Regions from separate parts of the Bacillus swezeyi genome, predicted to be linked through region 3. Evidence: riboswitches for the same ligand, from Rfam matches in the RefSeq annotation. Region 3 holds a riboswitch; each other region holds the start of a gene.
The links. Region 3 has a riboswitch for S-adenosylmethionine ahead of RBH91_RS21675 (5-methyltetrahydropteroyltriglutamate--homocysteine S-methyltransferase). Riboswitches for the same ligand answer to the same signal wherever they lie in the genome.
Positions count from the first base shown of each region.

Region 1: linked by a shared signal. The riboswitch ahead of RBH91_RS05310 (methionine ABC transporter ATP-binding protein) and the one ahead of RBH91_RS21675 (5-methyltetrahydropteroyltriglutamate--homocysteine S-methyltransferase) in region 3 are both predicted to bind S-adenosylmethionine.
Region 2: linked by a shared signal. The riboswitch ahead of metN (methionine ABC transporter ATP-binding protein MetN) and the one ahead of RBH91_RS21675 (5-methyltetrahydropteroyltriglutamate--homocysteine S-methyltransferase) in region 3 are both predicted to bind S-adenosylmethionine.
Region 4: linked by a shared signal. The riboswitch ahead of RBH91_RS06960 (methionine biosynthesis PLP-dependent protein) and the one ahead of RBH91_RS21675 (5-methyltetrahydropteroyltriglutamate--homocysteine S-methyltransferase) in region 3 are both predicted to bind S-adenosylmethionine.

Region 1 covers NZ_CP133085.1:1,115,989-1,123,602, reverse strand. The annotation lists gene RBH91_RS05335 (S9 family peptidase) at 1-917, shown strand, start outside; gene RBH91_RS05330 (hypothetical protein) at 972-1,331, shown strand; gene RBH91_RS05325 (L-cystine transporter) at 1,372-2,757, opposite strand; gene RBH91_RS05320 (MetQ/NlpA family ABC transporter substrate-binding protein) at 2,870-3,688, opposite strand; gene RBH91_RS05315 (methionine ABC transporter permease) at 3,706-4,356, opposite strand; gene RBH91_RS05310 (methionine ABC transporter ATP-binding protein) at 4,357-5,361, opposite strand; SAM riboswitch class I at 5,462-5,575, opposite strand; gene cspB (cold shock-like protein CspB) at 5,922-6,122, shown strand; gene RBH91_RS05300 (ABC transporter permease) at 6,238-7,179, opposite strand; gene RBH91_RS05295 (ABC transporter ATP-binding protein) at 7,172-7,614, opposite strand, start outside.
Region 2 covers NZ_CP133085.1:3,642,189-3,649,802, forward strand. The annotation lists gene RBH91_RS18195 (cation diffusion facilitator family transporter) at 1-701, opposite strand, end outside; gene RBH91_RS18200 (YuzK family famiily protein) at 823-960, opposite strand; gene RBH91_RS18205 (carboxymuconolactone decarboxylase family protein) at 1,163-1,546, opposite strand; gene metQ (methionine ABC transporter substrate-binding lipoprotein MetQ) at 1,842-2,672, opposite strand; gene RBH91_RS18215 (methionine ABC transporter permease) at 2,686-3,354, opposite strand; gene metN (methionine ABC transporter ATP-binding protein MetN) at 3,347-4,372, opposite strand; SAM riboswitch class I at 4,503-4,610, opposite strand; gene RBH91_RS18225 (SCP2 sterol-binding domain-containing protein) at 4,812-5,159, opposite strand; gene RBH91_RS18230 (thioredoxin family protein) at 5,280-5,588, opposite strand; gene RBH91_RS18235 (toprim domain-containing protein) at 5,618-5,959, opposite strand; gene RBH91_RS18240 (YusG family protein) at 6,030-6,266, opposite strand; gene gcvH (glycine cleavage system protein GcvH) at 6,321-6,704, opposite strand; gene RBH91_RS18250 (arsenate reductase family protein) at 6,766-7,122, opposite strand; gene RBH91_RS18255 (acyl-CoA dehydrogenase FadE) at 7,239-7,614, opposite strand, start outside.
Region 3 covers NZ_CP133085.1:4,332,055-4,339,668, forward strand. The annotation lists gene RBH91_RS21655 (LacI family DNA-binding transcriptional regulator) at 49-1,023, shown strand; gene RBH91_RS21660 (chorismate--pyruvate lyase family protein) at 1,221-1,751, shown strand; gene RBH91_RS21665 (DUF3298 and DUF4163 domain-containing protein) at 1,858-2,529, opposite strand; gene RBH91_RS21670 (hypothetical protein) at 2,881-3,432, shown strand; SAM riboswitch class I at 3,531-3,640, shown strand; gene RBH91_RS21675 (5-methyltetrahydropteroyltriglutamate--homocysteine S-methyltransferase) at 3,722-4,852, shown strand; gene RBH91_RS21680 (glycosyltransferase family 39 protein) at 4,995-7,238, shown strand; gene RBH91_RS21685 (glycosyltransferase family 2 protein) at 7,238-7,614, shown strand, end outside.
Region 4 covers NZ_CP133085.1:1,439,172-1,446,785, reverse strand. The annotation lists gene RBH91_RS06970 (DUF819 family protein) at 161-1,360, shown strand; gene metC (cystathionine beta-lyase) at 1,415-2,590, opposite strand; gene RBH91_RS06960 (methionine biosynthesis PLP-dependent protein) at 2,583-3,704, opposite strand; SAM riboswitch class I at 3,768-3,884, opposite strand; gene RBH91_RS06955 (helix-turn-helix transcriptional regulator) at 4,013-4,960, shown strand; gene RBH91_RS06950 (DinB family protein) at 5,039-5,527, shown strand; gene RBH91_RS06945 (helix-hairpin-helix domain-containing protein) at 5,542-5,991, shown strand; gene RBH91_RS06940 (esterase family protein) at 6,143-6,865, shown strand; gene RBH91_RS06935 (YjcG family protein) at 6,930-7,439, shown strand; gene RBH91_RS06930 (GNAT family N-acetyltransferase) at 7,449-7,614, shown strand, end outside.

The DNA.
Region 1 (7,614 bases), 1.3 Mb from region 3:
AATCAGGATCTCTCTATGCTCTGGGATCTACCCCGACGAAGCCGCCCAACATTTACGTAAAAAAGCAAAACGAAACAGCATGGCGCCAATTGACAAAACATGAGGTTCCGGGCTTTTCAGAAGATGAACTGTCATATCCAGAAGTCGTGACATATCCGTCTTTTGACGGTCTCTCGATCGAGGGACTGCTGTTTAAACCCGCTCAGAGTGAAGCGAATGGCTGGACGATCATTTGGCCTCACGGCGGCCCTCAGGACGCCGAAAACTTCATGTTTTACGATATTTTTCAAATCGCGGCTAAAATGGGCTACCAAGTATTTGCCCCGAATTTCCGGGGGTCTGCAAATTATGGCTATTCCTTTTATAAAATGGTTGAACAGGATTGGGGAGACGGGCCGCGGTTCGATATGGTGAGCGGCATCGACTGGCTCATCGATCAGAAGCTCGCAGACCCTGACAAATTGTTTTTAATGGGCGGCAGCTACGGGGGATACATGGCTCTTTTACTGCATGGCAGGCATCCTGAGTATTTCCGCGCCGTCGTTGATATATGCGGAGTCAGCAACCTGTTTTCGTTTGTCAAATCTGTCCCTGATTTTTGGCGGCCTTCTATGGAGAAATGGGTCGGTCATCCAGAGCGGGATTATGAAAAAATGAAAGCCGATTCACCGATCACATATTTGAAGACGATGACACGTCCAATGCTGATTGTTCAAGGTGCAAACGACCCCCGCGTTGTGAAGGAAGAATCCGATCAAGTCGTCGACAAGCTGAGGGCATGGGGACGGAACATTGAATATCTCGTCATGGAAAATGAAGGCCACGGCTTTTCTAAAAAAGAAAACAAAATAAAAGTGTACAGCACAATTTTCAGCTTCTTTGAAAAGCACCGGCTAAGCCAGACTGCAAAAGCATGAAGAATAAAACCGGACAGGGCTGGGGATGGTATACGTAAAAAGGAGGTTGACCCTTTGTTCAGAAGAAAAACAGGCATCCATCCCGCTGTATTAGTCTTGGGATCTGCTGCATTAACCGCAGCATTTTCCCCCGAAATCCGCAAAAGAGTAACAAGCATGATCTCGAACCGAATGGGCGGACAGCAGCACGGAAACAGCCAGAAAAACATGATGATAAACCCGGCTGAAATGATTAAACAGGCCTTCAATCCCGGAGGGCAAGGACAAACACAGCAGCAGCAAGGTCAAAGCCAATCGGACCATACGGGAAACCAGCAGCAAACATTCGGCCATATGTCGCAAGCTCCGGTCAATGTGATGAACGATGAAACAACACAGCAGACCATGTATGATGCAGATCAAACGTATTCATAAAAAAAACCCGCACAGCTTCCTGAGCATGTGCGGGCCTTTTTTACATTTCTGCTTCTATTATATTGGTACGATCGTGATAAGTGTCTATTTCAAGCTCTTTTGTCACCTTGCTTGTCACAAGACCAGAAGTCATGCTTCCGCTGACATTAAGAGCCGTACGCCCCATGTCGATGAGCGGTTCGACCGAAATCAGCAGTCCGGCAAGGGCAACCGGCATATTTAAAGCGGATAGGACGAGAAGCGCTGCAAATGTCGCACCGCCTCCGACGCCTGCCACACCGAAAGAGCTGACCGCAACGACAGCAATCACGGTGAAAAGGAATGACGGATCAAGCGGATTTTGCCCGATTGTCGGTGCGATCATGATCGCCAGCATGGCGGGATAAATACCCGCACATCCGTTTTGGCCGATCGATAAGCCGAATGAGCCGGCAAAGTTGGCAATTCCTTCAGGAACTCCGAGGCTCCGCTGCGTTTTAATATTCAACGGCAAAGCGCCAGCACTAGATCTTGAAGTGAAGGCAAACACAAGCACCGGAAATACCTTTTTCAAGTATGTGACCGGGTTCAACCCGCTGATTGTAATCAGCAGCAAGTGAATGATGAACATCACAATCAGCGCCGCATATGAAGCAATCACAAATTTGCCGAGTTTTGCGATGCTGTCAAGGTCACTTGTCGCAATCGTTTTTGTCATAATCGCCAGTACACCGTAAGGCGTCAGTCTTAAAATCAGCGTTACAACGCGCATGATGATCGCATATATGGCATCAACGACTTTTTTAAAGAGTTCAGCTTGTTCAGGCTGTTTTCGCTTTACGCCAAGATAAGCGATTCCGAGAAAAGCCGCAAAAATGACAACCGCAATCGTTGACGTTGGTCTTGCTCCAGTAAGATCTAAAAACGGATTTCCCGGAAGAAGCTCAACGATTTGCTGCGGAAACGTTTTGGCTTCCATGTCCTGAGATTTCTGCTCAAGTTCGGCTCCTCTTGAAACCTCTGCACCGCCTTGATCAACCTGGACGGCTTGAAGGTCGAAGGAAAGCGTGGAGGCAATACCTACAGCAGCAGCGACAGCGGTCGTCGCAATCAAAATCCCGATGATCAGTCCGCTGATTTTTCCGATGTTGTGGGTCAATTTAAGCTTTGTAAAAGCACCCAAAATCGAAATGAACACAAGCGGCATGACAATCATCTGCAAAAACTTGACATAGCCGCTGCCGGCAATATTGAACCAATCAGATGTTTGTGTAATCGTTTCTGAAGACGAACCATATATAAAATGCAAAGCAAACCCAAACACAATTCCGAGTCCGAGAGCGGTAAATACCCGCTTAGAAAACGAAACATGTTTTTTTTGCATCATATAAAGGAGCGCCATCAGGCCAAGCATGACGAGAATATTTATAATAATAAAGAATGTCATGATAACAAAAGCACCCCCAGAATTTTTTTACATTAGAAAACTATAATACAACAAACCTGATTGGTCAAGTAGGAATTATACCTGCTGCCAAAAATGGGCCTGGAGCTTTTCTTCATTCTCCGATTTCTTTAAGAGGAACGAACGTTGGCAGCTGTGCCCCGTCAAATTCCTTCTTGATAAATTCAGCCGTATCGTCTGCTTGATAAAGCTCCACAATTTTTATTAAATCTTCGCGATTACGGTCTTCTGTTCTGGCGGCAATGATGTTAATATACGGCGTCGCTGTTTCGTCTTCCAGTTTGATTGAATCTTTTACAGGGTGCAAGCCGGCGTCAACCGCGATACCGTTGTTAATGACAGAAGCAGCCACATCAGGGAGGACACGGGGAGTCTGCTCCGCCGCCACTGCTGTGATTTCCAAGTTTTTAGGGTTTTCTTTAATGGCATCAAGTGTTCCGTTGCCGTCAAAGCCGTCCTTTAATTGTAGCAATCCCGCCGACTGCAAAAGGAGCAGCGCTCTTCCCATGTTGGTCGCTTCATTTGGAACTGCGATTTTTGCGCCGTCAGGAATATCGCCGACTGATTGATATTTGTCGGAATACACCCCCATCGGAGCGATAATCGTCGTGCCGATGGGCGATAAGTCAAGGCCGCGTTCTTTTTTAAACGTGTTAAAATAAGATATCGTCTGAAAGGCGTTTGCATCGATGTCTCCGCTTGCCAAAGCCTGATTTGGCTGAACATAGTCTGAGTATTTGACGATTTCAAGCTTCAATCCTTCCTTTTCCGCTTTTTTCTTCACGAAATCCCATATTCTCGTATCCGTTCCGCTGACGCCGATTTTAATCGTTTTGCTGTCCGAATTTGCTGCACATCCTGCAAACACAATGACAAACAAAAGAACGATGATGATCAAAGCAAATTTCTTCATTACGTCTACCTCTCTTTTTATCTTCTTCTTATTTTTTTTGAAAGCACATTTCCTGATGTCTGCAATCCTTGTACAACGATGACAAGCATCGCCACCGTTATGATCATCGTCAGCGTATCAAATCTCTGATAGCCGTAAGTGATCGCCAAGTCTCCGAGTCCGCCGGCGCCTATTGCACCAGCCATTGCCGAAGCCCCGACAAGCCCGACTGTCGCAACCGTAAAGCTCAGCACCAATGAACCGAGCGCTTCCGGAATCAAAAATCGAAAGATGATCTGCCGCGGGGTGGCCCCCATAGCTTCAGCTGCTTCAATGACCCCGGGGTCCACTTCAAGAAGAGAGTTTTCTACAAGCCTTGCTATATATGGCCCCGCATAAAAAGTAAGCGGCACAATCGCAGCCGATGTTCCGATTGACGTCCCTACGATCAGCCGTGTTATCGGGATTAAAGCAACCATTAAAATAATGAACGGCACAGATCGGAAAATGTTAATGATGGCATTGACAATCGTAAAAACCGCTCTATTTTCGAGGAGATTTCCCTTTCTTGTGACAACGAGCAAAATCCCGAGCGGAATTCCGATGATGCTTGAAAACAAAAGTGAAAAAAGAGTCATCTGTATCGTCTCTAACAGTGCATTGATGATTTGGTCATATGTAACAAGCATCTATGAAACCTCCCTTACTCGAATGTTTTCTTTACGGATATCATCTAGAGCCCGCCTGATTTCATCGTCTTCTCCCTGCAGCTCGACCGTTATGCTGCCAAATGGAATGCCTTGGAGTTCTGTAATCGTTCCGTGAAGAATATTGACTTCCACATCAAATCGCTTTGATACACGGGAGAGAAACGGCTTCCCTGATGATTCCCCGATAAATTGAAATTGGTAGAGATGCTTTACATTCAGCTTTTGGATCGATTCAGGAATCTCATGATCTATAGCCGATCGAATAAAGCTTTTGGATGTGTCTGTCTGCGGTGCGGAAAAAACGTCAAACACACTGCCTGATTCAATGATTCTTCCTTTTTCAATCACAGCGACTTTGTCGCAAATTTCTCTTGCGACATTCATTTCATGGGTGATCAAAAGAATCGTAATATTGTATTGCTCGTTGACACGCTTTAACAGTTTCAGGATTTCGCCGGTTGTCTGCGGATCAAGCGCAGATGTGGCTTCATCACAAAGCAGAACCTCCGGATTTGTCGCCAGCGCCCGCGCGATGCCGACGCGCTGTTTTTGCCCGCCTGAAAGCTGATCCGGATAATCGCCCGCTTTATCCTCAAGGCCGACAAAACGAAGCAGATCCATCACTTTTTGTTTGATTTTGGCTTTCGGTGTTTTGACGAGTACAAGCGGCTCCGCGACATTTGCGAAAATAGTCTTCGAATTTAAAAGGTTAAAATGCTGAAACACCATTCCAATTTTCCGTTTCACAGAGCGGATTTCGCTTTTTGACAATGATGTTAAATCCCGACCGCCAACGAATACCTTTCCCGCCGTCGGTTTTTCGAGAAAGTTGACACAGCGGATCAGCGTGCTTTTGCCTGCTCCGCTAAATCCAATGACTCCGTATATTTCCCCTTTATTGACATGAAGGTCAATGCCATTCAGCGCACGGACTTTCTGTCCGCCGCTCTCATACACTTTTTCAACCCCTTGAAATGTAATCATGATGATCCTCCTCCGTGTTTTAGATAACAAAAAAGGCTTCTTCTTATTTAAAATAAGAAGAAGCCTATCAGCTCAAGGGAATATTTGAGTGCATCCGCTTTTCTTATTTTTCAAGCCTGTACGGCTTGTTGGAGTTGGCACAGTATTCTGTATCGCACAGAACCCGCTGCCGAGGTTTCATAGGGCCAATTCCCTCCGCCTCTCTGAATAAGAAGTTGTTGATGTATAAAGTTTTACCTAACTTTACAGCTTCTTCGGAATGTTGTCAATGAGGGTTTTTTGAGCTTTCTACGGACCGGCATGGGAAAGCTGCCTTTCAAAGTGCTTCCCCTGCCGGTGCGGTTTTTCATTTTTCCGTCTCACAATCCTAACTAAATTCACTTTTTTAAAAAAATTTGCGTTTAGCAGTTGTAATTTCGCTTAAACACTGGTAAAGTAAAGGTAATTATTTTTGTTCGAACTATCTTTAAGAAGAAAGTTTTGTAAGAGTTTTCGTCTTGGAAGTTTGTTTTAGAGCAAGAATAGTGAATTTAAGCGTTATCGCTTTAGGAGGAAATTTCATGCTAGAAGGTAAAGTAAAATGGTTTAACTCTGAAAAAGGATTCGGATTCATCGAAGTTGAAGGACAAGACGATGTATTCGTTCATTTCTCTGCTATTCAAGGCGAAGGCTTCAAAACTTTGGAAGAAGGCCAATCTGTATCTTTCGAAATCGTTGAAGGAAACCGCGGACCACAAGCTGCTAACGTAACAAAAGCATAAGCTGGGAACCGCTGATCTTCATACAAGACTGCTGACTTATCGTCAGCAGTCTTTTTATGTTTTAAAAAAAGCATAACGCCCGGAAACCGGTGTTATGCTTTCGTTCCAAAACCGCTTATGAAGCAATGTCTCTTTTTGTAAATACGCCGAAAGCCAGCACTTGAAAAACGATAAAATAGACAGCCAGCACCGTAATCGAAAACCCTAACGTCATTCCTGAAACAAGCGGTGTTCCGTCAAAATACTGCGTTAAATCCGTGTTGGCAAACAAGATGTATTTCGCCCAATCGAATTTCATTGAAAGTAGGCCTGTCGCCGTTCCACCCATGACAAGCAGAAAGATCGAAATCCCTACGGCAAGAGAACTGTTTCTGAAAACGGCTGAAATCATAAATGCCATCGTCGACATCATGAACAGTGAGATCGAATTCAGCAGGTAGCTGCCGGCTAAGTGCAGCAGAAGACTTTGCTCTTCTACGCTTCCATTCACATACGCAAGGTGCACCTGGCTGCTTTCTCCCGTACCAAATAAAAGAAGACCTGTTAAGCCCGCGCTTGCAAACAAAATGAAAAGCAAAGCCAGCGCAAACAGCAGCACCGTAAGATACTTGGATAATAATATTTTAAAGCGGCTGATCGGCCGAATGACAAGAAGTTTCACCGTTCCCCAGCTGAATTCATTTGCGACAATCCCCGCCGCTACCGTAATGACAAACAGTCCGATCATGGGAATTACATCTATGGCATCATTGATAAACGACAATACCGAATACTCTCCATCCTCCGGTAAATCGTGCTTGATTCGATAATCATTAATGGCGATCGACTTTTTGTAGTTTTGTTCAAGAACGGGATTATTGACGCCTTCAAGCTGTTGTTTCATATCCGCATTTTCCTGCGCCAATTCCTTTTTCCAATCTGCGCTCACGCCGCTTTCGCCTATAGTCTTGGTCATGATGCCCAGTCCGATGACGGATAACAGCAATAACCCGATCATGACGTATGTTCCTTTTCGATTGAAAATTTTGATCCATTCATTAACAACGAGATTAAACATGCTGAGCCTCCTCATCTTCTGCGGTGATTTCCAAGAATCGGTCTTCCAGAGATTTGTTGATGACCTTCACTTCATATAAGCGGATGCCGCCGTCGGTCAAATGTTTAATGAAATCAGGAACTTCACCTTTCGAGAGGCTGATTTCTATTCCCGTTTGAACTTTTTCAACCCGTCTGTCTCCAAACCCAGCAGCCTCGCGAAGCAGGGCGTCTACATCATCAGCCTGGATGAAATAGCGCTTTCTCTCGTCCGCGGCAGCTCCGTGCACATGTTGAATATCGCGCAGCTTGCCGTTTTGAATGATGGCAATCCTGTCACACATCAGTTCCATTTCAGAAAGAAGGTGGCTCGAAACGATGACGGCCAAGCCTCTTTCCCTTGTCAGTTTTCTTAAATAATCGCGGATTTCCCTGATTCCAGCCGGATCAAGTCCGT
Region 2 (7,614 bases), 690 kb from region 3:
GACGGAATCGAAAGCAGCCCTTTTTTGAGCGCGTCTAGGTCGATATGCTTCGGCTTTCCTTCCATTAAAACATGAACCGAATCTTTTGCTACACGCCAGCCGCTTATAAGCACCAAGAAAGCTACAAGAACGCTTGCAATCGGGTCGGCGATATTCCAATTGAAAAACAGCATCAAAAGCCCGGCGATGATGGCACCGACTGAGCCCAGCATATCGCCGACTACGTGGAGAAATGCGCTCCTTATATTTAAATTTTCACTTGTACCGCCTCTCATTAACACCCAAGCTGCGGCTATATTAATGAACAGTCCGATTACTGCAATCCCCAGCATTCCGAAGCTTTCGACTTCAGGCGGATTGAAAAAGCGCTGGAACGCTTCCCAGAAAATATAAAGCGAGATCGCAAGCAAGGTGATGCCATTGATAAAGGCGGCCAATATTTCAAAACGCTTATATCCGTAAGTTTTGTTTGCGGTTGCCGCCTTTTCTCCAACTATAACGGCAAACAGGCTTAACCCCAGTGCAGCGGCATCGCTGAGCATATGCCCGGCATCTGATAGAAGGGCGAGGCTGTTTGTCAAAATCCCGCCGATGATTTCAACTGCCATAAAAGTAAGGATTAGACAAAAGCTGGTCAGCAGCGCTTTTTTACTGGCGTGATGGGCATGATTATGGTTGTGGTGGCTGTGGGAATGGCTCATTGAGAAACCTCCTCCAAAAATTATAATATGATCATATATTCATATTAAACCTTTGCATTTTGTCAGGTCAACTGTTATCGCAAGTGATATGTAAAAGGGCGGATATCATCCGCCCTCTGTTTTATCCGTTCATCAATTTCATATCTGTAACGATCTGTTTGCCTTTTTGATAATGCTCTTCACGCCTTTTCTCGACTTCGAGCCGATTCTCATGGCTTCTGCTGTATTCTTGGTAGCCCATGCCATGGGACTTGTGCATCGCTTTTTCCATTTCTGCCGTAAATTCAAGGTCAAGCTGATCTTGGCTTGAACAAATAATGAATCATCCTCTCAGAGATTTTCTTACATGATACCAATTATATACAGACTCTGCAAAGATGAGTATGCTTTAAATATGCTGATCTCTGTCGATATTCCGGCATTTCACAGGCGATGAATAGAAAATTCTTTTTATTTCTCGATCAGTGTTTCATTTGTTGGAATTCTTCCATGGCCTGCAGCACGAGTGTGACGGCTTGGCTCATTGCTGCTCCTCCGCCAAATGCTGCGGTGACGCCGACGGCTTCAAGAATTTCCTCTTCTTTCGCTCCGCAGTCAAGACAGCCTTTGATGTGGTAAATAATACAATATTCATCCTGGGTATTGACGCTGATTCCAAGTGCGATCAGCTGCTTTTCTTTTTCGCTTAATGCACCTTGTTTAAAACATTCTTCAGTAAACTTATTGTATTTGGATGCAATGCCCGGCATTTTCTCCGAAAAGATGCCGATTCCCGCTTTATATTCCTGCAGAGCGGATTCTATGATGCTTTCTGATTCATGCTGGTTCACGGTTGCTTCCTCCATTTGCAATTCATTTTTCATTAGTATGGCCCGTATTTCAAAAATTACGCGAAAAAACCCCGGTTTTCTGCAAACCGGGGTTTGTAGATTGTTGACAAAATCCTAAAACGGTTTAAAGTTTTAGAATTTTGTCATCCTTTCAGCGTGATTGAAAACCCTTGCAGTCTAGGAAGGGTGAGCATCGGAGCGGAGCGAATGTTGGAATTCGTGAGCACCGACGCGCAGGCCTGACAACGAATGCGAGGGTTTGTCGACACGCTGAAAACCCCGGTTTTCTGCAAACCGGGGGTTGTTTCCTTTATTCAGATACAGAAATGACAGAGCCTTTGTATTTTTCATCGATGAATTTTTTGATGTCATCAGAACGCAATACTTCAAGAAGCGCTTTGACTTTATCTGAATCTTCATCACCTTTGCGCACCGCAATGATGTTTGCATAAGGATTGTCTTTTGGAGATTCGAGTTCAATTGAATCTTCTTTCGGATTCAGCTTGTTTTGGATCGCATAGTTCACGTTGATGAACACGGCGTCAGCTTCATTGTTTTCATATGCTTTTGCCGTCATTTCAGGCGCGACATTGTTTTTGATGTTTAGGTTTTTCTTGTTTTCCGTAATATCCTTCACCGTTGCGTCTACTTTGTCAATGCCTGATTTCAGCTTGATCAAGCCGGCTTTTTCAAGCATTGCCAGCATGCGGCCCTGCTCAGCGGCGTTGTTGCTCATAATAATGGTTGCACCGTCAGGCAGGTCATTTAATGATTTATATTTTTTTGAGTAGATGCCGAATGGCTCAAGATGGACTGCACCGACATTAACTAAATCATAGTCTTTGTTTTCTTTTATTTCCTGCTCAAGATATGGAACATGCTGAAAGTAGTTCGCGTCAAGATCTTTAGAAACGAGCGCTTTGTTGATCAGTTTGTAGTCTGTGAATTTCTCGATTTTAAGCTCGTATCCTTTTTCTTTCAAAAGCGGTATTGCTTCCTCAAGAATTTCGGCATGCGGCGTCGGCGTCGCTCCGACAGTGATGACCTTGCTGTCTTTATCACCTTCGCTGCTAGAAGATCCGCAAGCAGCCAAAACGCCGGCAAAAATGATGAATAAAGCAGTTAATAAACCTTTTTTCATGTTGATGTCCTCCCTAACGTTTGTCTAATTTATTTGTAATCAAATCCCCAATAAACTGGATGATAAACACAATAGCCAAGATGAAAATAGTTGCGATTAATATAATATCGGGATTATTCATTTGGAATCCGTCTACATATGCAAGGTTGCCGAGTCCGCCCGACCCGATCGCACCGGCCATGGCGGTTGAACCGATCAGCGCAATCGCTGTAACCGTAATGCCCGAAATGAGCGCGGGCATTGATTCCGGCAGGAGCACTTTGAAAATGATCGTTGATGTTTTCGCCCCCATTGATTTCGCCGCTTCAATCACACCTTTATCGACTTCGCGCAAAGCGATTTCCACAAGGCGGGCATAGAACGGAGCGGACGCTATAATCAGCGCTGGAAGTGCCGCGTTCGGCCCCAGAATGGTACTCATTAAAAACTTTGTGAAACCGAGAAGCAAAATAATCAATATAATAAATGGAATAGACCTGAACACATTGACGATTGCCGCGATCACCGCATTAATCGCTCCGTTTTGCCAAATATTCCCTTTTGAAGTCAAATACAGCAGCATACCGAGAATGACTCCGATGATAAAAGCAAAGAAAAGGGAAATTCCTGTCATATAAATCGTTTCATATGTGGCTTCCCACAGCTGCTCCATGTCTACATTGGGAAACAGTTTTTCAAACATTTGTGATCACCTCAGCTTCTACCTGCCGGCTCTTGATGAATTCAACCACTTCATTGACTTCATGCGGCTCTCCATCTACATGAATGAACAATGAACCATAAGCGCCGTCCTGCGTTTGCGAGATTTTCCCTTGAAGAATGTTGATTTCAACATCAAATTTTCGGATGATCTGCGTAATCAGCGGTGTTTCAGCTGCTTCGCCGACAAAGGCGAGCTTAATCGTCCGCCCTGATGTCGTTTCATCAAGGAACTGTTTCAAGGTTTCCTTCGTTTCTTCCGGTTCGGTTACCTGCTGAACAAAGCGCTTTGTCATTTCTTCCTTCGGTTTTCTGAAGACGTTCAATACATCGCCTTCTTCGACAACCCTGCCGTTTTCCATGACGGCCACTCTGTGGCAGATTTTTCTGATGACATGCATCTCATGTGTGATCAGGACGATCGTCAGTCCGAGTCTTTCATTGATATCAGACAGAAGACCCAGGATCGAGTCAGTTGTCTGCGGATCAAGCGCTGATGTCGCTTCATCACAAAGGAGAACTTTCGGGTTGTTCGCGAGCGCCCTTGCGATCCCGACTCGCTGCTTCTGTCCGCCGCTCAGCTGGGAAGGATAGGCGTTCTCTTTTCCTTCAAGACCGACGAGCTTAATCAGTTCAGCGACTCTTTTTAAACGTTTTGCCCTGCTGACGCCGGCAATTTCCAGCGGGAAGGCAATATTGTCGCGGACTGTTCTCGACCATAAAAGGTTGAAATGCTGAAAGATCATGCTGATTTCCTTTCTCGCATCCCTCAGTTTTTTCCCTTTGATTTCGCCTATCGTTCGGCCCGCGACTTCAACTGTACCTGAAGTCGGCTGTTCAAGTCCGTTCAAAAGACGGATTAAGGAGCTTTTTCCAGCTCCGCTATATCCAATAATTCCGAAGATTTCACCTTTTTTTATCGTAAGGGTGACATCCTGGACAGCATTGACATCTCCATGCTTTGACTGATAAACCTTTGAAACACCTTGAAGATTTATCAAAGCCATCACCTGCTTTCTTGCTCTATTCTTCGACGTCTAAGTCAAGTATGCTTCCTGAATTCCTGATGATCAATGAAAAAAGCCTTTCTGCACACTTGAGCAGAAAGGCTTTTGAAAAGTCTTGGCCTTTCTCTCATCTTTCAAAGCTTAACGCTTCGTGTGAATTGGCACCATTTCAACATATGTTGATGGTTGCCGGGTTTCATAGGGCACTTCCCTCCACCTCTCTGGATAAGAGAATCATATATTCATTTTTTAATTTATGATGATCGGAATTCTTAAATTAAGATATCATGCGAAAAAATAGTTGTCAACTACTTTTCTTAAGACAAACGGCCTACCCGATATGATCAACAGGTAAAAGAGGCGAACTGAATGTCCGCCTCACTGTTCTGCCTTAACACTGTCAATCTGTCGTTTTTCCAACATTTTAAGAATTTTATAAATGAAGGTCGCTGTTTTTGAAGAAACCGTCCGTAAGCCATAAAATCGCTTCGAGCTTCAATAAAGCCCTGAAAGAGCCTTTTACCTTGACGGTGCCGCGCTGTACGAGCTGCTGCAGGGAAATATCTCCATGAAGAAGGTCGATAATCTCGCTTTGATCCCCAAAAAAAGTCAAATGAGCATTTTTCGGTATGGCTGATTTTTCCATTTCCCCCTGTTCATTGATCGCTAACGTAAAAGCTTCTTTTTCACCTTGAAATGTAATCAGCAAAGCCGTTGTGGATAATAGAGGTTTTAAAAAAAGAGACCGGTCCTCTCTTTCTATCAATCCTATTTTCTCCAACTGTATAACCTCCTGTAAATTGGTCATACTTACAGATTCTCTGCATACAACGGGAGTCCTTTATGAATTGCTCGACAAGTTTTTGAGGGTTATTTCCCGAGAAATATGTCAAAAACACCCTTAATCAACAGCATTTTGTTTAATCATATCATATAAGTGGGAAACAGAATGAAAAGCATACTCTTTTTTGACGATGCGCCCGTTCTTATAAAGGAGAAAACACGGCACACTTTCAATTTCATGCTGTTTGGCGAATGTTGGGGAATAATTGAGATTATTTTTATAGAAAGGAACATCTGCAAGCATGTCGTCAACGACTTCCAGCATTCTTCCGGCCAGCTGGCAGGTCCCGCAAAAAGGGGTGTATAAATACAATAGACAGGTCTTTTGCTCAAGCTGTTTTAATTCTCGTTCTTGAAGTTCCTGCATATGTTAAACCGCACCTCTATACTTTTTTATCATAAAAATTTTGTATGCACTCGAATATTTGACCGAAAGAGGATTTCTGCCACATGGTGATCCGGGGCTGAAGCGACTTCCTTATAGGCTTTATCAATATACAAATGGGATGCTTCAGGCAGTTCCCTTTTGAGCTTCCGGCGCAGCTTTTCACCGGACTCATCGGCATCCACCAATATGTAAACGTCTTTATCATACAGATTCTCGGCAAATTCATCGAGCTTTGTTTGGCTGATCGTTCCGTTCGTGCATATAATGTCAACAGGTTCTTCGATGACACGTTTTACCTTCAGCTTATCGGATTTCCCCTCGACGATCATGACTTTTTCGATTTCTGGCATATGGATCACCTTTAAGAGAAAAATAGATTTTTTGTGAAAAAAGGCAGTGAATATTCACCGCCTGAGCCGTTTAACACCAGCCTTGCTGGTCATCACAGTCTACATATTTTGCATCGGGTGCACTTGTGGTATCAGCCATTTTGTAGAATTTACCATCTTGGAAATAGTATCCAGATTCCAGTTCGTATTGATCCATGCCGGTCATACGGCCGATTGGTTCATTTTCATGATACAGCTGCATGCCGCCGTCTTTAAAATGGCCCTTCACATGTTCTGTTATATCAATCCGCTCTTTTTTCAGCGTCAATTTGGACACCCCCTCTTTTTATAGAGTATCCAAATGACGGGCTGCTATCCTAAATTAGGCTTCTTTTGTCATTTCATCATATTGTTCTGCAGTCATCAAGCCGTCGATTTCTGAAGTGTCAGCCGGTTCAACGACAATCATCCATGCTTTCTCATACGGAGACTCATTGACAAATTCAGGGCTGTCTTCCAAATCTCCGTTTATTTCAACGACTTTCCCGTTGATCGGGGCGTATAATTCTGAAACGGTTTTAACAGATTCAACGCTTCCAAAAGGCTCGTCCGCTTTAATCTCGTCTCCCACTTCAGGAAGCTCGACAAAAACGATGTCTCCAAGCTCGGATTGGGCAAAATCAGTAATCCCGATTCTGACTTTGTCTCCTTCAGTCTTAACCCACTCATGTTCTTCCGAATAACGCAATTCTTTTGGTGTGCTCATGCTAACCCCTCCATAAAATGTTTTAAATCATCCTACATTGAAGATATCACATATTCATACATTATAACCAGTACGTCTTAAACTGATCTTCTTTAAAACCGACGGTTACTTTCCTGCCGTCAGTTGTAATCGGACGTTTGATCAGCATACCGTCGGAAGCCAGCAATTCAAGCTGTTCATCTTCAGACATGTCTTGCAGCTTATCCTTTAAGCCAAGTTCGCGGTACTTTTGTCCGCTCGTATTGAAAAACTTTTTCAATTCAAGTCCGCTGTTTTCAAAAAGCTGTTTCAGCTTTTCTTTGCTCGGCGGCTCTTCAGCGATATGTATCCCGTTTACTTCTACTCCGTGATCTTCAAGCCACTTTTTCGCTTTTCGGCAAGTCCCGCATTTCGGGTACCAATAAAAATCCAAAGCCATGCGTTCACCCCTCTCGAATGATCCGAGGCTATTTTAACACAGATCTTTTTAAAAACCTAAAACGTTGCTTTCATCAGGCAGCTAAAAAGCCCCGCTGTAATTGCAGGGCCTTTTCATTAAACGATGAATTTCTCTGCTTCAAAGACTCCTTTGGCAGCTTGGCGTTTTTTCTCAATGACATTGACAGGCGTAAAGCGTGTCAGTTTACGGAGGGCGGACAGCATCATCCGCAGCGAATCGCCTGATTCCACCGCAATTAACGATTCTTTTGCATGGCTTTCAATTTCCTGAAAAGCTTCCTGTGTGAAAATTTGCGTATACAGGATTTTCTGTGCATTTTTTTCTTCGCCAAATGCCGAGACAGCTTTTTCGGTTCTTAAAATGGCTGATTCCATCGCATAAACTTGGCTGACAATATCAGCGATGTTCACGAGGATCTCCTGTTCTGCGTCGATCGCTTTTCCGTATTTTTGTGCAGCAAGCCCTGCGGTC
Region 3 (7,614 bases):
GTGACGAGACTTGTAAGCCATTTCAGTAAAAAGCAGGGGGACAAGGGAATGAAGCCTAGCATTCACGACGTTGCAAAAATAGCGGGAGTTTCACCAACAACCGTTTCGCGGGTATTAAATAACCGCGGCTATATTAGCGAAAAAACAAAGGAAAAAGTGTACAGGGCGATGGAAGAAATCAATTACTTTCCAAACGATTTGGCCCGCTCTTTATTTCGTAAACGAACCAATTTAATAGGGCTCATCATCCCAAACTCCAGCAACCCGTTTTTCGGCGAACTGGCCTTTCATATTGAGAGCATCTGCGCTTCCATGGGCTACAAACTGCTGCTTTGCAACAGCTTACACCGCAAAGACAAAGAAGAAAAATACTTGGAAATGCTGATACGAAATCAGGTGGACGGCGTCATCGCCGTGACTTACAACAGGGGGATTTTAAATTATCATCGGCAAAACCTGCCGATTGTCGCCATTGATCATTACTTATCGGAAACGATTCCCGTCATCGGCTCCGATAATTATGACGGAGGGAAAAAAGCGACGGAACTGTTAATTGCAAAAGGCTGCCGGCACATCATCCATATCAACGGGCCGATTGAGCTGAAAACACCGGCAAATCTTCGCAGAAAAGCATATGAAGATGTGATGCGGCAACACGGGAGACAGCCTATTACATATGAAGTTCCATTTCATCAGAATTACCAGGAAGTCATCTCAAAGCTGTTTGATGAACAGCCTGCAGCTGACGGCATTTTTGCCAGCGATGATCTTATGGCTGCTACAGTCATCACAGAAGCGAAAAAACGCAGAAAAGACATCCCGGGGCAATTAAAAGTGATCGGCTACGACGGGACGGAAGCGGTTCAGTCCATCCTTCCGGAATTGACAACCATCCAGCAGCCGATCGAACTTATTTCCAAGACGGCGATCGAGATTTTGTCAAAAGCCATTGAAGGTGAATTCGATGATTTGCCGCTGGAAACTTATTTACCTGTACAACTTTTGGAAGGCGGGACGACTTAAAATAAAGGCAGAATGAAAAGGAGACACTGACGTCTCCTTTTTCCTACACGCATTCTCATCTATCCAATTGTAAAAAAGATAAAATTTACATTACTCACCTAAAATTTAACTTATATTTCTAGACAAACTCTCCTCCACATGATAACTTTAAATACAAGTTTTCAAAAAATTCTAATTTTGTATGGAGGTGCCTTTAGTTGAAAGCAAGCCATTTTCTCCCTGAATCTCTTGCTTCTCTTGTAAAAGACATGTTAACCAAAACCGATGGTTCAACAACCAAAGCCATTGAAACACTGATCGGCGGCAAAGCCGAAATTGAGGTTTTTCAGCAAAGCTATATCGATTATGACAAGCTGGCGGCTGAAGAAGCGAGACTGTTTCAACGCAATGATGAGATCTTATTCAGGACCTCCTCCCTGAAAACGGGCGATGATTATTTGTCCTATAATTATGTCTATGTCAAAACAAATTCATTGCCGCCCGCCATCAAAAAAGATTTGCAAGAAGAAAGACTCCCCATTGGAAAAATCATTGCAGAACTGGAATCGCGTCGTGACATTTTCAGCACGGGCGAATCCTTGGGAAAGCACTTCTCACACCTTGTACCTGTTTCGTCAGACCGGCAGTATGTTTTTAAAAAGTATCAAATCATCAGCGGACAGCAATGCATCTTCTATGTCTGCGAGCTGTTTGATTTAGAAAAAATCTGCGAACTGACACCGGGCTGATTTTTCGCCCGTCAGTTATGGCGCAGCGCTTCTTGAATACCTCTGTCATATCTCCTCTTCCATACCTCTTTTCAAAACAAAAACCCCTGCGGACAGGGGCTCATGTCTATTGGAAAACCGATTTCGGTACATGCACTACAGGGTTTCCAGCGGCATATGGAGCTACGTCATACTGTTGGAACACGATGGCGATTCCGTCTTTTGTAAAATAAAAGGCCGTATTTTTACCAAGAACGATATCTTTTTTCTTCACATCAGGGAAGAAAATATCTTGATGCTTTCGAATATAGTCATAAATGTAGTTTCTTGTTTTTTCAACCTTTGATTTCTTGTTTAATACATCGGTCAAGTATACGCGCTTTTTCGCTTTCAGATCATAGTTGAACGAACGAACAGCTGTATTGCCGTGTGCTCCCCCGGAATATACATAATTCGCCGTCTGGATGCTCAGTTTTTTGTCGTTCAGATATTTTACCTCGAAAGACGTTTGGTACGCCGTTTGATAACCGTGCTGTTCACCGCCTTTTTTATTTTTTAAATAATCTTGATAAGACTGTTCAATATATCTTTTGAAGTCATTGTTGATCTTGTTTTGCAGAGATTTGCTGCTCAAGTTTTTGACCTGCGGATATTTCAGCTCCTTCACATTTTTATATGTATGGCTCGTCACCATCGGTTTATTGCCATTTGCCGCTTGAGCAGTCCCGCCAAACATCGTAAAAACCAAGAGCCCTGTCATCAAAATACCGGCAGCTTTCAAAAATGTCCTTTTCTTCATCATTCAGCCTCCTTAAAAGTGTCATTTTTATATTACCCATTTTCAAAATAGGTACACATTTTAGACCGATGACGAAGGGAAAAAGTTTCTATTTTAAGTTAAACATTTAAAAAATATCCAAGTATTCACTTCAAATACCAGCGCTTTCACGTGTATAAGCACTGTATTCAATTCTTTCCAGCATGTCGTATACCTTATCCAGCTTATTCATGGGGACTCCATTCATTGGGACACCTCATTTAAAATGACATGTATCCCACTCTGTCGAAAAAGAACCGAAAAAGCAATTTGTCAAAACCCAATAAATCAGTTAATCTTTTCTCAACAATTTTCAAAATGGGAGATGCTTAAATGGACCATTTCATTCAGACGTATTTTGCAAACCTGGAGTCCAAAGATAAAAATATCCAGTATGAAGCCTATCAAAACATTCTAGCCGCCGCTGAAAAAGAAGTGGACTGGGCATATGAGGTTTGGGATCAATTAATAGAAGACCTTCATCATCAAGACCATCATAAAAGATCAAGAGCAGCACAATTCCTTTCTTATTTAGCGATCAGTGATCCGGATAAAAGGATCTTGAAGGATTTTCCTGAATTATGGAAAGTGACAAAAGATGAGAAGTTTGTCACCGCAAGGCACAGTCTGCAATCGATTTGGAGGGTTGGCTTGGCCGGGACAGAACAGCGAGAGATGGTCCTGTATCATCTTGTTGAACGTTTTAACAACTGCTTGCCGGAAAAAAATCATACGTTGATTCGATTTGATATCATTCAAGGCCTCAGACATTTATACGATGCGATAAATGCTGAAGAAATCAAGCAGATCGCAATAGATTTGGTTTCTAAGGAAGAAAATGAAAAATATCAAAAAAAGTATAAAGCTGTATGGAAAGATGCTTAAACCTCTTACAGCATGGGAAAGATTTTAGCAAACCCATTGACATTTTCACAAAAAGTATTAATATTAAAATTATTATAAAAATCGCATAAAAAAGGTTTTCCTTATCAAGAGTGGTGGAGGGACTGGCCCTGTGAAACCCGGCAACCGCTGTCTATGACAGAATGGTGCTAAATCCTTAAGAGCATATTCGTGTTCTTGAAGATAAGGAGGAGATTGTATATCAAGCTCTTCCTGATAGGGAAGAGCTTTTTTATGTCCATAAAGACAAAAAAAGAAAGAGGGATCGATCATGACACAATCAACTGAGTGGTCACAGGAAACGCGAACACAAAAAAAGGGGCCGTACCGAGCTGATCAAGTAGGAAGCCTCTTAAGGTCAGAACCTGTTAAAAAGGCGCGCCTCCAAAGAGCGGCCGGTGAGATGACCGCTGAACAATTGCGTGAGATTGAGAATGAAGAGATTCAGCGCATCGTAGAAAAGCAAAAAGAGATCGGGCTGAAAGCCGTGACGGACGGGGAGTTCCGCCGGGCTTGGTGGCACTTTGATTTTCTGGAAGGCTTAGACGGTGTTGAAGGCTATGTACCTGAAAGCGGCATTCAATTCCACAATACGAAAACAAAAGCACGCGGCATAAAAGTAAATGGCAAACTTGATTTTACGAATCACCCGATGCTTGAAGATTATCAATTTCTTCATAGTATTGCAGGCACCCATACGCCGAAAATGACGATTCCAAGTCCGAATATGCTGTTTTTCAGAGGGAAGCTGGAAGAAAGTGCATACAAGGATCTCGATGAGTTCAATCATGATGTAGCGCAGGCTTACAAAAAAGCAATCCGCGCATTCTATGATGCCGGCTGCCGTTATCTGCAGCTGGATGACACGGCTTGGGCAGTATTTTTCTCAGAAAAGGGGCAAGAGCAGATCAAGGCCTTCGGCCGCAAACCTGATGAGCTGCGCCAATCCTTTGCCAACACCATCAATGAAGCACTTGACGGACGCCCCGATGATTTAACTGTAACAATGCACATTTGCCGCGGAAACTTCCGTTCGACATGGGCGGCATCAGGCGGATACGACGCCGCGGCGGAAACCATTTTCGACGGATTAAACCTTGACGGACTCTTCCTTGAATTCGATGATGAACGCTCCGGAGGCTTTGACCCGCTTCGTTTCGTGAAACGGAAAGACTTGCAAATCGTCCTCGGCCTCATCACATCTAAATTCGGGGAGCTTGAAAGTCCGGATGCAATTAAGCGGCGCATTGAAGAGGCTTCACGCTATGTTGATCTGAACCAGCTTTGTTTGAGCCCGCAGTGCGGCTTCGCCTCTACAGAAGAAGGCAACCTGCTGACTGAAGAGCAGCAGTGGGAGAAGCTGCGCCATGTGATTGAGATTGCAGAAGATGTGTGGAAATAAATTCAGATCACTTTGAGATATACCTTTCCTTAGGTATGTCTCTTTTTTTTGTCCACTTTTACAATTTAAAAATCCTTCTTGATTTGTTCATAGTTTGATCATATTTGGCTTCTATAATGCTTTTAAGTGAGGTGACCGAATAATGAAAAAGAAAAGGAAAATTGATATATTCCTAATTTTGATTCTCGTATTATCTGCAGGTTTAAATCTTTACGGCATCTGGAATAGCGACACAGACAACGCCTACTATACGGCGGCCGTGGAAAGTATGACCCAAAGCTTTCATAACTTCTTTTACGCATCTTTTGACCCGGCAGGCTTTGTAACTGTTGATAAACCGCCTGTCGCATTATGGATTCAAACACTATTCGCTCTCGTATTCGGCGTGCACGGCTGGAGCGTCGTTCTGCCCGAAGCGATCGCTGAAGTGATCTCTGTATCACTCTTGTACTTTATTGTAAAACCGACCTTTGGAAAAACGGCGGCAAGAATTGCTGCTCTCGTGATGGCATGTACACCGATTGCCGTTGCAGTCAGCCACACAAACAACGTTGACAGCATTCTCGTCCTTTGTTTGATGTTTGCAACCTGGATGTTGTTTAAAGCAGTCCGCACAGGAAAAATGTTGTGGCTCATCGCATCCTTCTTTATGGTCGGCGTCGGCTTTAACGTGAAAATGCTGCAGGCTTATATGGTGTTACCGGCATTCCTGCTATTTTATCTGATTGCAGCTAAGACGACCATTCGCAAAAAAATTGTATCTCTTATAACATCAGTCATTGTCCTGGCAGGTGTTTCCGTTTCCTGGGCAGTCATCGTCGACAGCCAGCCGGAGAGTTCGCGGCCTTATATCGGAAGCAGCCAAACCAACTCTGTACTTGAGCTCGCTTTTGGCTACAACGGAATCCAGCGTCTCACAGGACAAAATGGCGGAGGCGGGGGAGCCGCTTCTTCTGATCAAGATCAAAAGAACCAGCAGCAGGAAATGCCGCAGCAGCAAAACGGCAGTTCCGATAACAGTTCAGACTCATCAAATGAACAAATGACTCCGCCAAGCGGAGGCGAGATGCCTGCTGGCGGACCGGACGGCCAACAAGGGGATGTTCAAAGCGGCGGAGGCGGCCCCGGAGGCGGCGGAAATGGAGCAGGCTCTTTCGGCACAGGTACACCGGGACCGCTGAGATTGTTCCAATCTGAGCTTTCAGGTCAGGCAAGCTGGCTGATCCCGTTTGTATTATTCGGTATTATCGGTTTACTGATTACAGGCCTTCGCGGTCAAAGAAAATTTAATGACACAACGAATGAAACGATTTACTGGACGATGTGGCTTGTGCCGGTCGCTGCATTCTTCAGCGTCGCGGGATTCTTCCACCATTACTATCTGATCATGCTGGCAGCACCGATTGCCGCTTTGGCTGGTGCAGGCTGGACGGCACTGGTCCGCCTCTACCAAGAGGAAAGCGGCTGGAAAAAACGGCTGCTTCCAATCGGCATTTTGCTGACAACTGCATTTGAATTATATATTTTGAATCCTTACATCAGCGACATCAGCATCATTTGGAGTATTCTCATCGGCGCTTTCGGAATCGTCACAAGCTGTCTTCTCTTCTTTGTTAAAAAAGGAAAGTCATTCAGCTATTATCTATCACTTGCAGCACTTCTCGGGATGCTGATCGGTCCTTTTTACTGGACAACGGCAACTCTCGCTGACGGGGTAAACGGTATGATACCGCAAGCAGATCCTCAATCGGCGCAGTCAATTGGCGGCGGTAAGATGAACAACGGCGGCGGACCTCCTGGATTTGGCAGCCAAGACGGCCAAACAGACAACAATGAAAACAGCAGTCAAAACGGAGCAACAGATTCTGACTCTGAGCAAAACAGCCAAAACACCAATGAAGCTCCAACTGGCATGGATCCTGAACAAAGCGGCCAAAACGAGAACGGAGACAGCTCCAGCAAGTCTGAGCAAGGCAGAGCGGGCGGCGGCAGCCCTGGAAGCGGCGAATCAGTCGATGAAGAACTGTTGTCTTACCTGAAAAAGAACAACACAGGAGAAAAGTATTTGTTCGCGGTCTCAAATTCTAATTCCGCTTCCTCCTACATCATCAAAACAGGCAAAGCTGTGATGGCGATGGGCGGATTCTCAGGCAGCGACCCGATCCTGACTGTTGATGAACTTGAGAAGCTCGTCAAAAACGGAGAAGTCAAATACTTCATGATTGGCGGCGGCCGAGGCCAAGATAATTCGGAACTCACCAGCTGGATTAAAGAAAACGGCACGAAGATTTCAAAAAGCGAATACAGCAGCTCTTCTTCAGACGACAGTTCACAGTCTGGCGGACCTGGTGGAAATCAGACGCTCTATAAAGTGGAGCTGGATTGATGAAAGGAAAGGTGATCAATATGAACGAACCCGTCACATTTTCAATTGTTGTTCCCGTCTTTAACGAGGCGGAAGTCCTCGACGGCACCTATGAGAGACTGAAAAGCGTCATGGATTCAACCGGAGAAACATACGAGCTGATTTTTGTAAATGACGGCTCCAGCGACGACAGCATGCATATGCTGAAGTCGCTGGCTCAGTCCGATCCGGCTGTCAAATGCATCAATTTCTCAAGAAACTTCGGCCACCAGATTGCGATCACCGCCGGTACGGACTATGCTGCCGGCAAGGCGATCGTCGTCATCGATGCCGATCTTCAGGATCCTCCTGAACTGATTTTGGAAATGGCTGAAAAATGGCGCCAAGGCTTTGATGT
Region 4 (7,614 bases), 1.6 Mb from region 3:
TATTGATTTTACAAATGACCACAAAAGAGTTAGATATAAAAGATTTTCTCCTCTGTTCTGCTGTTTTTTATACTCCCCCTATTGCTCAATCCCAACCCCCCTATTACACTATTTAATTATCACACTATTCAAAATACTAAACTGAAACGGGGAGATTTTCATGAATTCTTCATTCATTTCACCTGATGATGTATGGGTGCTTTGGGGGTTTATTGCGGTGTGGGCGGCTGTGAGCATTTATTTGGAGCAGCGGTTTCGCTGGGCTGCTGCGTTGTCTGGGGCCGTGCTTGCGCTTGGCGGGGCGATGGCGTTTACGAATGCGGGGATTCTTCCGACTGAGTCACCTGTTTATGATGCGGTTTGGACATATGTCGTTCCGCTTGCGATTCCTTTGCTGCTTTTTCAAATCAACTTGCGGAAAATTGTTAGAGAAAGCAGACGGCTTTTGTTTGTTTTTTGCATCAGCTCTGTCGGTACTGTGATCGGAAGCCTGATCGCATTTTTCCTTTTTAAACAGCAAATCCCGTACCTTGACAAAATCGGCGGGATGATCAGCGCTTCCTATATCGGGGGAGGCGTGAACTTTGCGGCAATGGCGGCAAAATTTCAAACTCCGGGCGAGTACGTATCTTCGACAGTTGTTGCCGATAATTTTATGATGGCTTTGCTCTTTTTCATTTTAATGGGCATCCCTGCGTTAAAATGGTTTCAAAAACGGTTTTCCGTATCTGAAATAGCTGCTCCCGAAAAAAATCAAGCTGAATCTTACTGGGAGCGAAACGAGATGTCTCTTCGGGACATTGCCTTGAATATGGGGACGGCATTTGCGATTGTCGTTGTTTCTGTTAAAACGGCCGCTTTTTTTCAAGGGCTGTTCCCTTCTGAAAGTGACTCGTTTATCGTTCGGCTATTATCCGGGATTCTCGGCGACCAGTATCTGCTTCTGACAACGCTGACGCTCGCCGCAACTTTTGCCTTTCCGCGTTACTTTGAAAAGATGCGCGGAACACAAGAAATCGGCACTTATATGATTTATTTATTTTTTGTGGTAATCGGCATTCCTGCGGACTTGCGAATCATCCTGATAAATGCTCCGCTTCTCTTGGCATTTGTTTTTATTGTCGCGATCTCCAATCTGCTCGTCTCGCTGGCAGCGGGGAGAATCTTTCGTTTTCGGCTTGAAGAAATTTTGCTTGCCTGCAACGCTTCAGTCGGCGGTCCGACGACTGCGGCTGCGATGGCGATTGCAAAAGGCTGGAGGGAGCTTGTCGCCCCGATCATGCTGGTCGGAACGTTCGGCTATCTGATCGGCAATTATGTCGGAACCTTGCTCGGAACATGGTTTTCATCATTTGTCTAAGATGCAAAAAGCCGGAGATTCTTCACGAATTCACCGGCTTTTCACGCTTTCCGACTATGAACGGGCAAGCGTTCCCGCTACGGTTTGCAAGGCCTGTGCAAAGTCTTTCTGTAAATCATCGGCATTCTCTACACCGACGCTCAGCCGCAGGAGACCGTCTGTAATGCCCCGTTTTTCCCGCTCTTCCTTCGGCATGGCGGCGTGCGACATTTTCGCCGGATACGAAAGAATCGATTCGACCGCGCCAAGACTCACAGCAAAGACTGGGAGTGAGACATGTTCCACAACCTTTTTAACAGCTTCTGCATCCTCAAGCTCAAAGGAAAGCACCGCTCCTGCACCAGTTGACTGATGTTTATGAACGGAAGCGCCTGGATGGGAAGACAGCCCCGGATAATAAACCTGTTTGACAGAGGGATGCTTCGCAAAAAATTCGGCTAGCTGCTGAGCCGTTCTGCTCGCTTTTTCCAGCCGCACCTGCAATGTTTTCAATCCTCTCAACACAAGCCAGCAGTCTTGGGCGCCAAGAACCGCTCCAAACGAATTTTGCAGTTTATAAAGATCCTCCCCGAGCTTTTTGTCTTTAACAACAGCAAGTCCTGATAAAACATCGCTGTGGCCGCTTAAAAATTTCGTCGCACTGTGAAGCACGACATCAACGCCGAGCTCAAGCGGACGCTGCAGCGCCGGGGTCATGAATGTGTTATCAAGGAACGTCAGACAGTCGTGCGCTTTGGCAAGCTTGACGACGCCTCTTATATCCGTAATGCCGAGCGTCGGATTTGACGGTGTCTCAAGGTAGATGACTTTAGTGTTTTCTTTTATGTTTAAAGCAATTTCATTTAAATCGGTCATATCGACGAAAGTATGTTCAATGCCGAAGCGGCTCAGCACATCTGTGATCATGCGGTACGTTCCGCCGTAGACATCCTTTGTGACGAGGACATGATCGCCTTTTGATAAAAGCAAAAAGGCGGTGGAAATAGCGGCCATGCCGGATGAAAACGCGAATCCCCGCGTCCCGCCTTCAAGCTCTGCTATCGTGTCTTCAAGCGCCTTCCTCGTCGGCGTTCCGGAACGGCTGTAGTCATATTCGCCAAACTGGTCAAATGAGCCTTGATGAAAGGTTGAAGCATGCTGGATCGGCACGCTGACGGCTCCGGTCGCTTCATCTGTTTTATTTTGATTGTGGACGAGTTTTGTTTCGAACGTCCAATTTCCATTACTCATGCGGAACCGCCTCCTCTTTTACTTTCTGCAGCGCCTGTTGAAGGTCTTCCTTCAAATCTGATACATGCTCAATTCCGACTGAAAAGCGCAGGAGCCTGTTGCAGACGCCGCCGGCGATGCGTATTTCTTCAGGAATATCCATATGGGTCTGGGTCGCCGGATAGGTGATAAAGCTTTCTACCCCGCCGAGGCTTTCGGCAAAGCAGATCGTTTTTAAATGTTTCAAAAACGGGTTGACCCATTCTTCCTTTTGGATACGGAATGACAGCATGCCGCCCTGTCCTGGATAAAGAACATCGGCAACCTCTTCTTGCGCTTCCAAAAAGGCCGCGAGCTCGCGGGCGTTTTCCTGATGCTGCTTCATTCTGAGAGCCAGCGTCTTCATGCCCCTCATCAAAAGCCAGGAATCAAACGGCGATAAGACGGCCCCGATGGCGTTTTGATGCTGAAACATCTCTTCGGACAGCGCTTCGCCTTTCGAGACGACAAGCCCTGCCAAGAGATCATTGTGGCCGCCCAAATACTTTGTCGCGCTGTGAATGACGAGATCAGCGCCCCATTCAATCGGCTTTTGCAAAACAGGTGTATAAAACGTATTGTCGACGATCAAAAGCAAATCGTGCGCCTTGGCGATTTCTGCGACTTTTTGAATATCGGTTTCCTGCATTAACGGATTTGTCGGTGTTTCCACAAACAGCGCTTTTGTGTTTTCCGTGATTTTCGACTTGATACAGTCTTCATCTGAAAAATCGTCATATAAAAAGCGGAGGCCGTATTTTTTCCATTCGTTTTCAAAAAGGCGGTATGTTCCTCCGTATAAATCTGAGGAGACAATCAGTTCATCACCGCTTTGAAACAAAGCCATGATCGTCTGAATGGCAGCCATACCAGAACTGAACGCAAAACCGCGCGTCCCTCCTTCGAGTTTCGCGATTGCATCTTCCACAAGCTGTCTTGTTGGATTTTTTGTACGGATATAGTCGAATCCGGTTGATTCTCCGATTCCTTTATGTCTGTAGGCAGATGAGAAATAAACGGGCGGATTGACGGTTCCTGTTATTTCATCACTTCGGTTTCCGATTTGCGCCAGTGTTGTTTGTACATGTTCAGTCATATGACACCATCCTTTAAAAAGTAAAAACCCCTTCTTCATAAGAAGAAGGGGATTATACGCTTCTTCTTATCTTCCAAGCATCCGCTTGCTGGATTTAGCACCTTGGTACACTGACAAAATCAGTGCATACCGGTTGCTGAGGTTTCAAAGGGCCAGTCCCTCCACCTCTCATGATAAGAATCTCTTTAATTTTCTGATTGTTCTTTACTTTAAACTAAATCTGGACATTTTTCAAGAGGCTTTTTTTCATCTTTCCGGCTCTTTTATCGTGGTATGATTTAATCATACGTCACATTTGGAGGAAGCGAATGCCTAAAACACAGCGGTTGATCGAACTGATGATGACCATTCATACAAAGCGAAGATTCACAGCCCGGGAGCTTGCCGCTGAATTCGGCGTCTCGTACCGCACCATTCTCCGCGACCTGGATGAGCTGAGCGCTCTCGGCGTCCCCGTCTATTCTGAAACAGGCGCCAATGGAGGCTATTATTTACTGAATGAGCCGATGCTGCCGCCGCTTTTTTTCACAGAATCTGAAGCAGCTGCCATGTTTTTTGCCTATCAATCTTTGCAGTTTTTTGGATCGCTCCCCTTTGAAGCCGAAACGAGAACGGTTTTGAAAAAATTTTATCATCACCTCCCTGCAAACATGCAGAAACGGATCGACACAATGAAAGATAGGATCGTCTTCTGGAATCCGAACCGTCCAAAGGCAGTTGAGCATTTAAACGCTTTGCTGGACGCCGCCATAGAGCAATCCGTTATGACGATCCATTATGAAGGAACGGCGGGCGGCACGAAAAGGTCCATTCAGCCGATCGGCTTATACAGCTGGAATGGCTTCTGGTACTGTCCGGCATACTGTTTTAAAAGACAGGATTTCCGGCTGTTTCGCGCAGATCGCATTGCAAGGGCGGAAAAAACAGATGTTGAACAAGCCCGCGATCTTCCTTATGAGTCCGTTCACAGCTGGATTCAGACTTCAGAAAGCGGGTGCGAGAACCCTGTCCGTCTACACGCCGAACTGACGCGGACCGGAACAAGCAAGGCCATGTCAGACCTTGATTTGCTTAAAATCGTTGATATACATGAAGATGGAAGCGGCTCGATCAATACGCAAATCCCAAGAACGGAAATCGATTATTTTGCAGATCTTTTGTGGAATCTGGGCGCTGAAGCCGCTGTTATAGAACCGAGGGAAATCAAACTGCGCCTCAAGCAAAAAGCTGCCGAGCTTTTGAAGCGCTACAGCTGAATTTTTTTGAATCATGACAAAAGCTGTCAGGATTAACTGATAAAATATGAATGAATTCAAATAGAAAGGGTGACGCTGATGAATGCGGTTCATACATTACGAGATGTTCTTTTGCACGAAATGGAAACGGGGATTCGATCGACATGCCTTCTTTTACAAAAGGTGAAGAAAGCCGATTGGCCTTACCGCCCCACCGATAACATGCGCAGCCTGAAAGAGCTGGCTTACCATCTCATCGCCATTCCGGAAACGGATCTGGCTATCATGCGAGAGAAAAAGCAAAGCGATATCACCGAGCTCGAAAAACGGTATGGGGCATTGCAATCCGCGGAGGAAATGACGGCAGCGATGGAAAAAGGCTATGAGCAATTCAAATCCTTTTTTACATCCATGCCAGATGAAGAATTTTTGACAAAGAAGACAACGCCGTTTTATCTTGAAACAGGAATGACCCAAAGCCGTTGGCTGACGGAAACGCTCACCCACATCTTCCATCACCGGGCCCAATTGTTTAACTATTTGAAACAGCTCGGCTATCATATCAACATGTTCGATCTGTATATTTGAATGAAGGTGATCACATGAAACTGCCTTTGACAGAACAAGAGCGGTCAAACCTAAGAGCCGCACGGATAAAAATGAAAGATGCAGCAGAACTGGAGCTGTCAAGCCTCGCTCAGGCGCTCGATTCACCTTTGGCGCGGGCAAAATACATCAAAGCGCTCGCCCAATTTCAAACGGTCCCTTCCATCGGGCCGAAAATAGCTCAGTCCGTCATTGATTTAGGCTATTATTCTCTCGCAGAAATCAAGCATGAAACAGGCGCAGATTTGATCATTCGCCTGGAAAAGCTAAAAGGCTATTGGGAAGACCCTTGTGCAGAAGATGCGCTGCGCTGCATCGTCCATTACGCCAACCATCCCGGAAGCGGCAAAAGCTGGTGGGATTTCACTGCTGAAAGAAAACGATATCGGCAACAATACGGATATCCCGCGGACAGACCGTCAATCCCTTGGTACGAGAAAAAATAATCAACCAAGCTCAGGGCTGCTGATCATAACGGCAGCTCTTTTTCGCGCGGATATGCCGAAACGAAAATTGCGCCTTCGGAAGAGAATTTTCGCGAAATTCGTGTTACAATGTATGGAAACGTTCACAACATCATTTCTGGAGGAATTCATCTTGGCTATTAAAACAGGCGTCATTCAGGAGAAAAGGCTTTTTTCAGAAGAGCTCGGCGAAGAGATGGAGCTTTTGGTGTATTTGCCTGCATCCTATTCCCCGCTCTACAAATATCATGTCATCATCGCCCAGGATGGACATGACTACTTCCGGCTCGGCCGCATCAGCCGGCAGCTTGAGGAACTGCTGAAAAACGGCGAAATCGAACGATCCATCATCATTGGCGTTCCTTACAAAAACGTCAAGGAAAGAAGACTTACATACCATCCCGAAGGTTCAAAATTTGAAGCTTATAAACGCTTTTTGGCGAATGAACTTGTTCCTTTCACCGACCGCGAGTATCCGACATATCAAGTCGGATCAGGCAGGACGCTGATCGGAGATTCGCTCGGAGGAACCGTCTCGCTTATGACAGCGCTTGATTATCCAAACATGTTCGGTAATGTCATCATGCAGTCTCCTTATGTCGACAATCATGTGCTTGAAAAGGTGGAGCATGCTGATTCCCTGCAGCTGATTTCGATCTGCCACCAAATCGGCACGAAAGAAACCGAGGTCAAAACAACAGATGATCAGGTTTTAGATTTTACGGTACCTAATGAAAAACTGAAAGAACTGCTCGAAAAAAAGAAGACAAACTATGGCTATGAAGCATTTGACGGTGATCATAAATGGACGTATTGGCAGCCTTTAATCACCCCAGCCTTAAAAAAAATGCTCTAGCTCTCTGTATATCTGCCCATCTTTGATATACTAAATCATATACATTGTTTGAGGAGGGAACAAAATGAAATACGGCATTGTGTTATTTCCATCAAAAAAACTTCAGGATATTGCAAATTCCTACCGAAAACGTTATGACCCGAATTACGCTTTAATCCCGCCCCATCTTACATTAAGAACACCTTTTGATGCATCTGAAGAAGAAATCGGCAAAGTCGTTCGACAGCTGAGAGAGCTTTCAAAAGAACTAAAACCGATTCCGCTGAAGATAACAAAATTCAGTTCTTTTGCACCCGTCAATAATGTGATTTATATGAAAGCCGAACCGACTGAAGAGTTGACAGTGCTTCATGAAAAAATGTACAGCGGCGTTTTGGAAGGCAAGCCGGAATACGCATTTGTTCCCCATGTCACGATCGCTCAGAATCTATCCAATGACGAGCATTCCGATGTCCTTGGCCCGCTGAAAATGAAAGATGCGTCACATGAAGAAACAATCGACCGCTTTCACCTGCTTTATCAATTGGACAACGGCTCTTGGACAGTACATGAAACTTTTATTTTAGGAGCGTGATGAAAGCCAGTGGAAGCCGTCATCGTGAAGAATAAACAACAGCTAGAAGACGCTTATTTTGTAAGAGAAGAAGTATTCATCAAAGAACAAAACGTATCACCGAAAGAAGAAATGGATCACTTCGACCAGGACTCTTCACACCTTGTCATCTATGACGGAACAGAACCGATCGGCG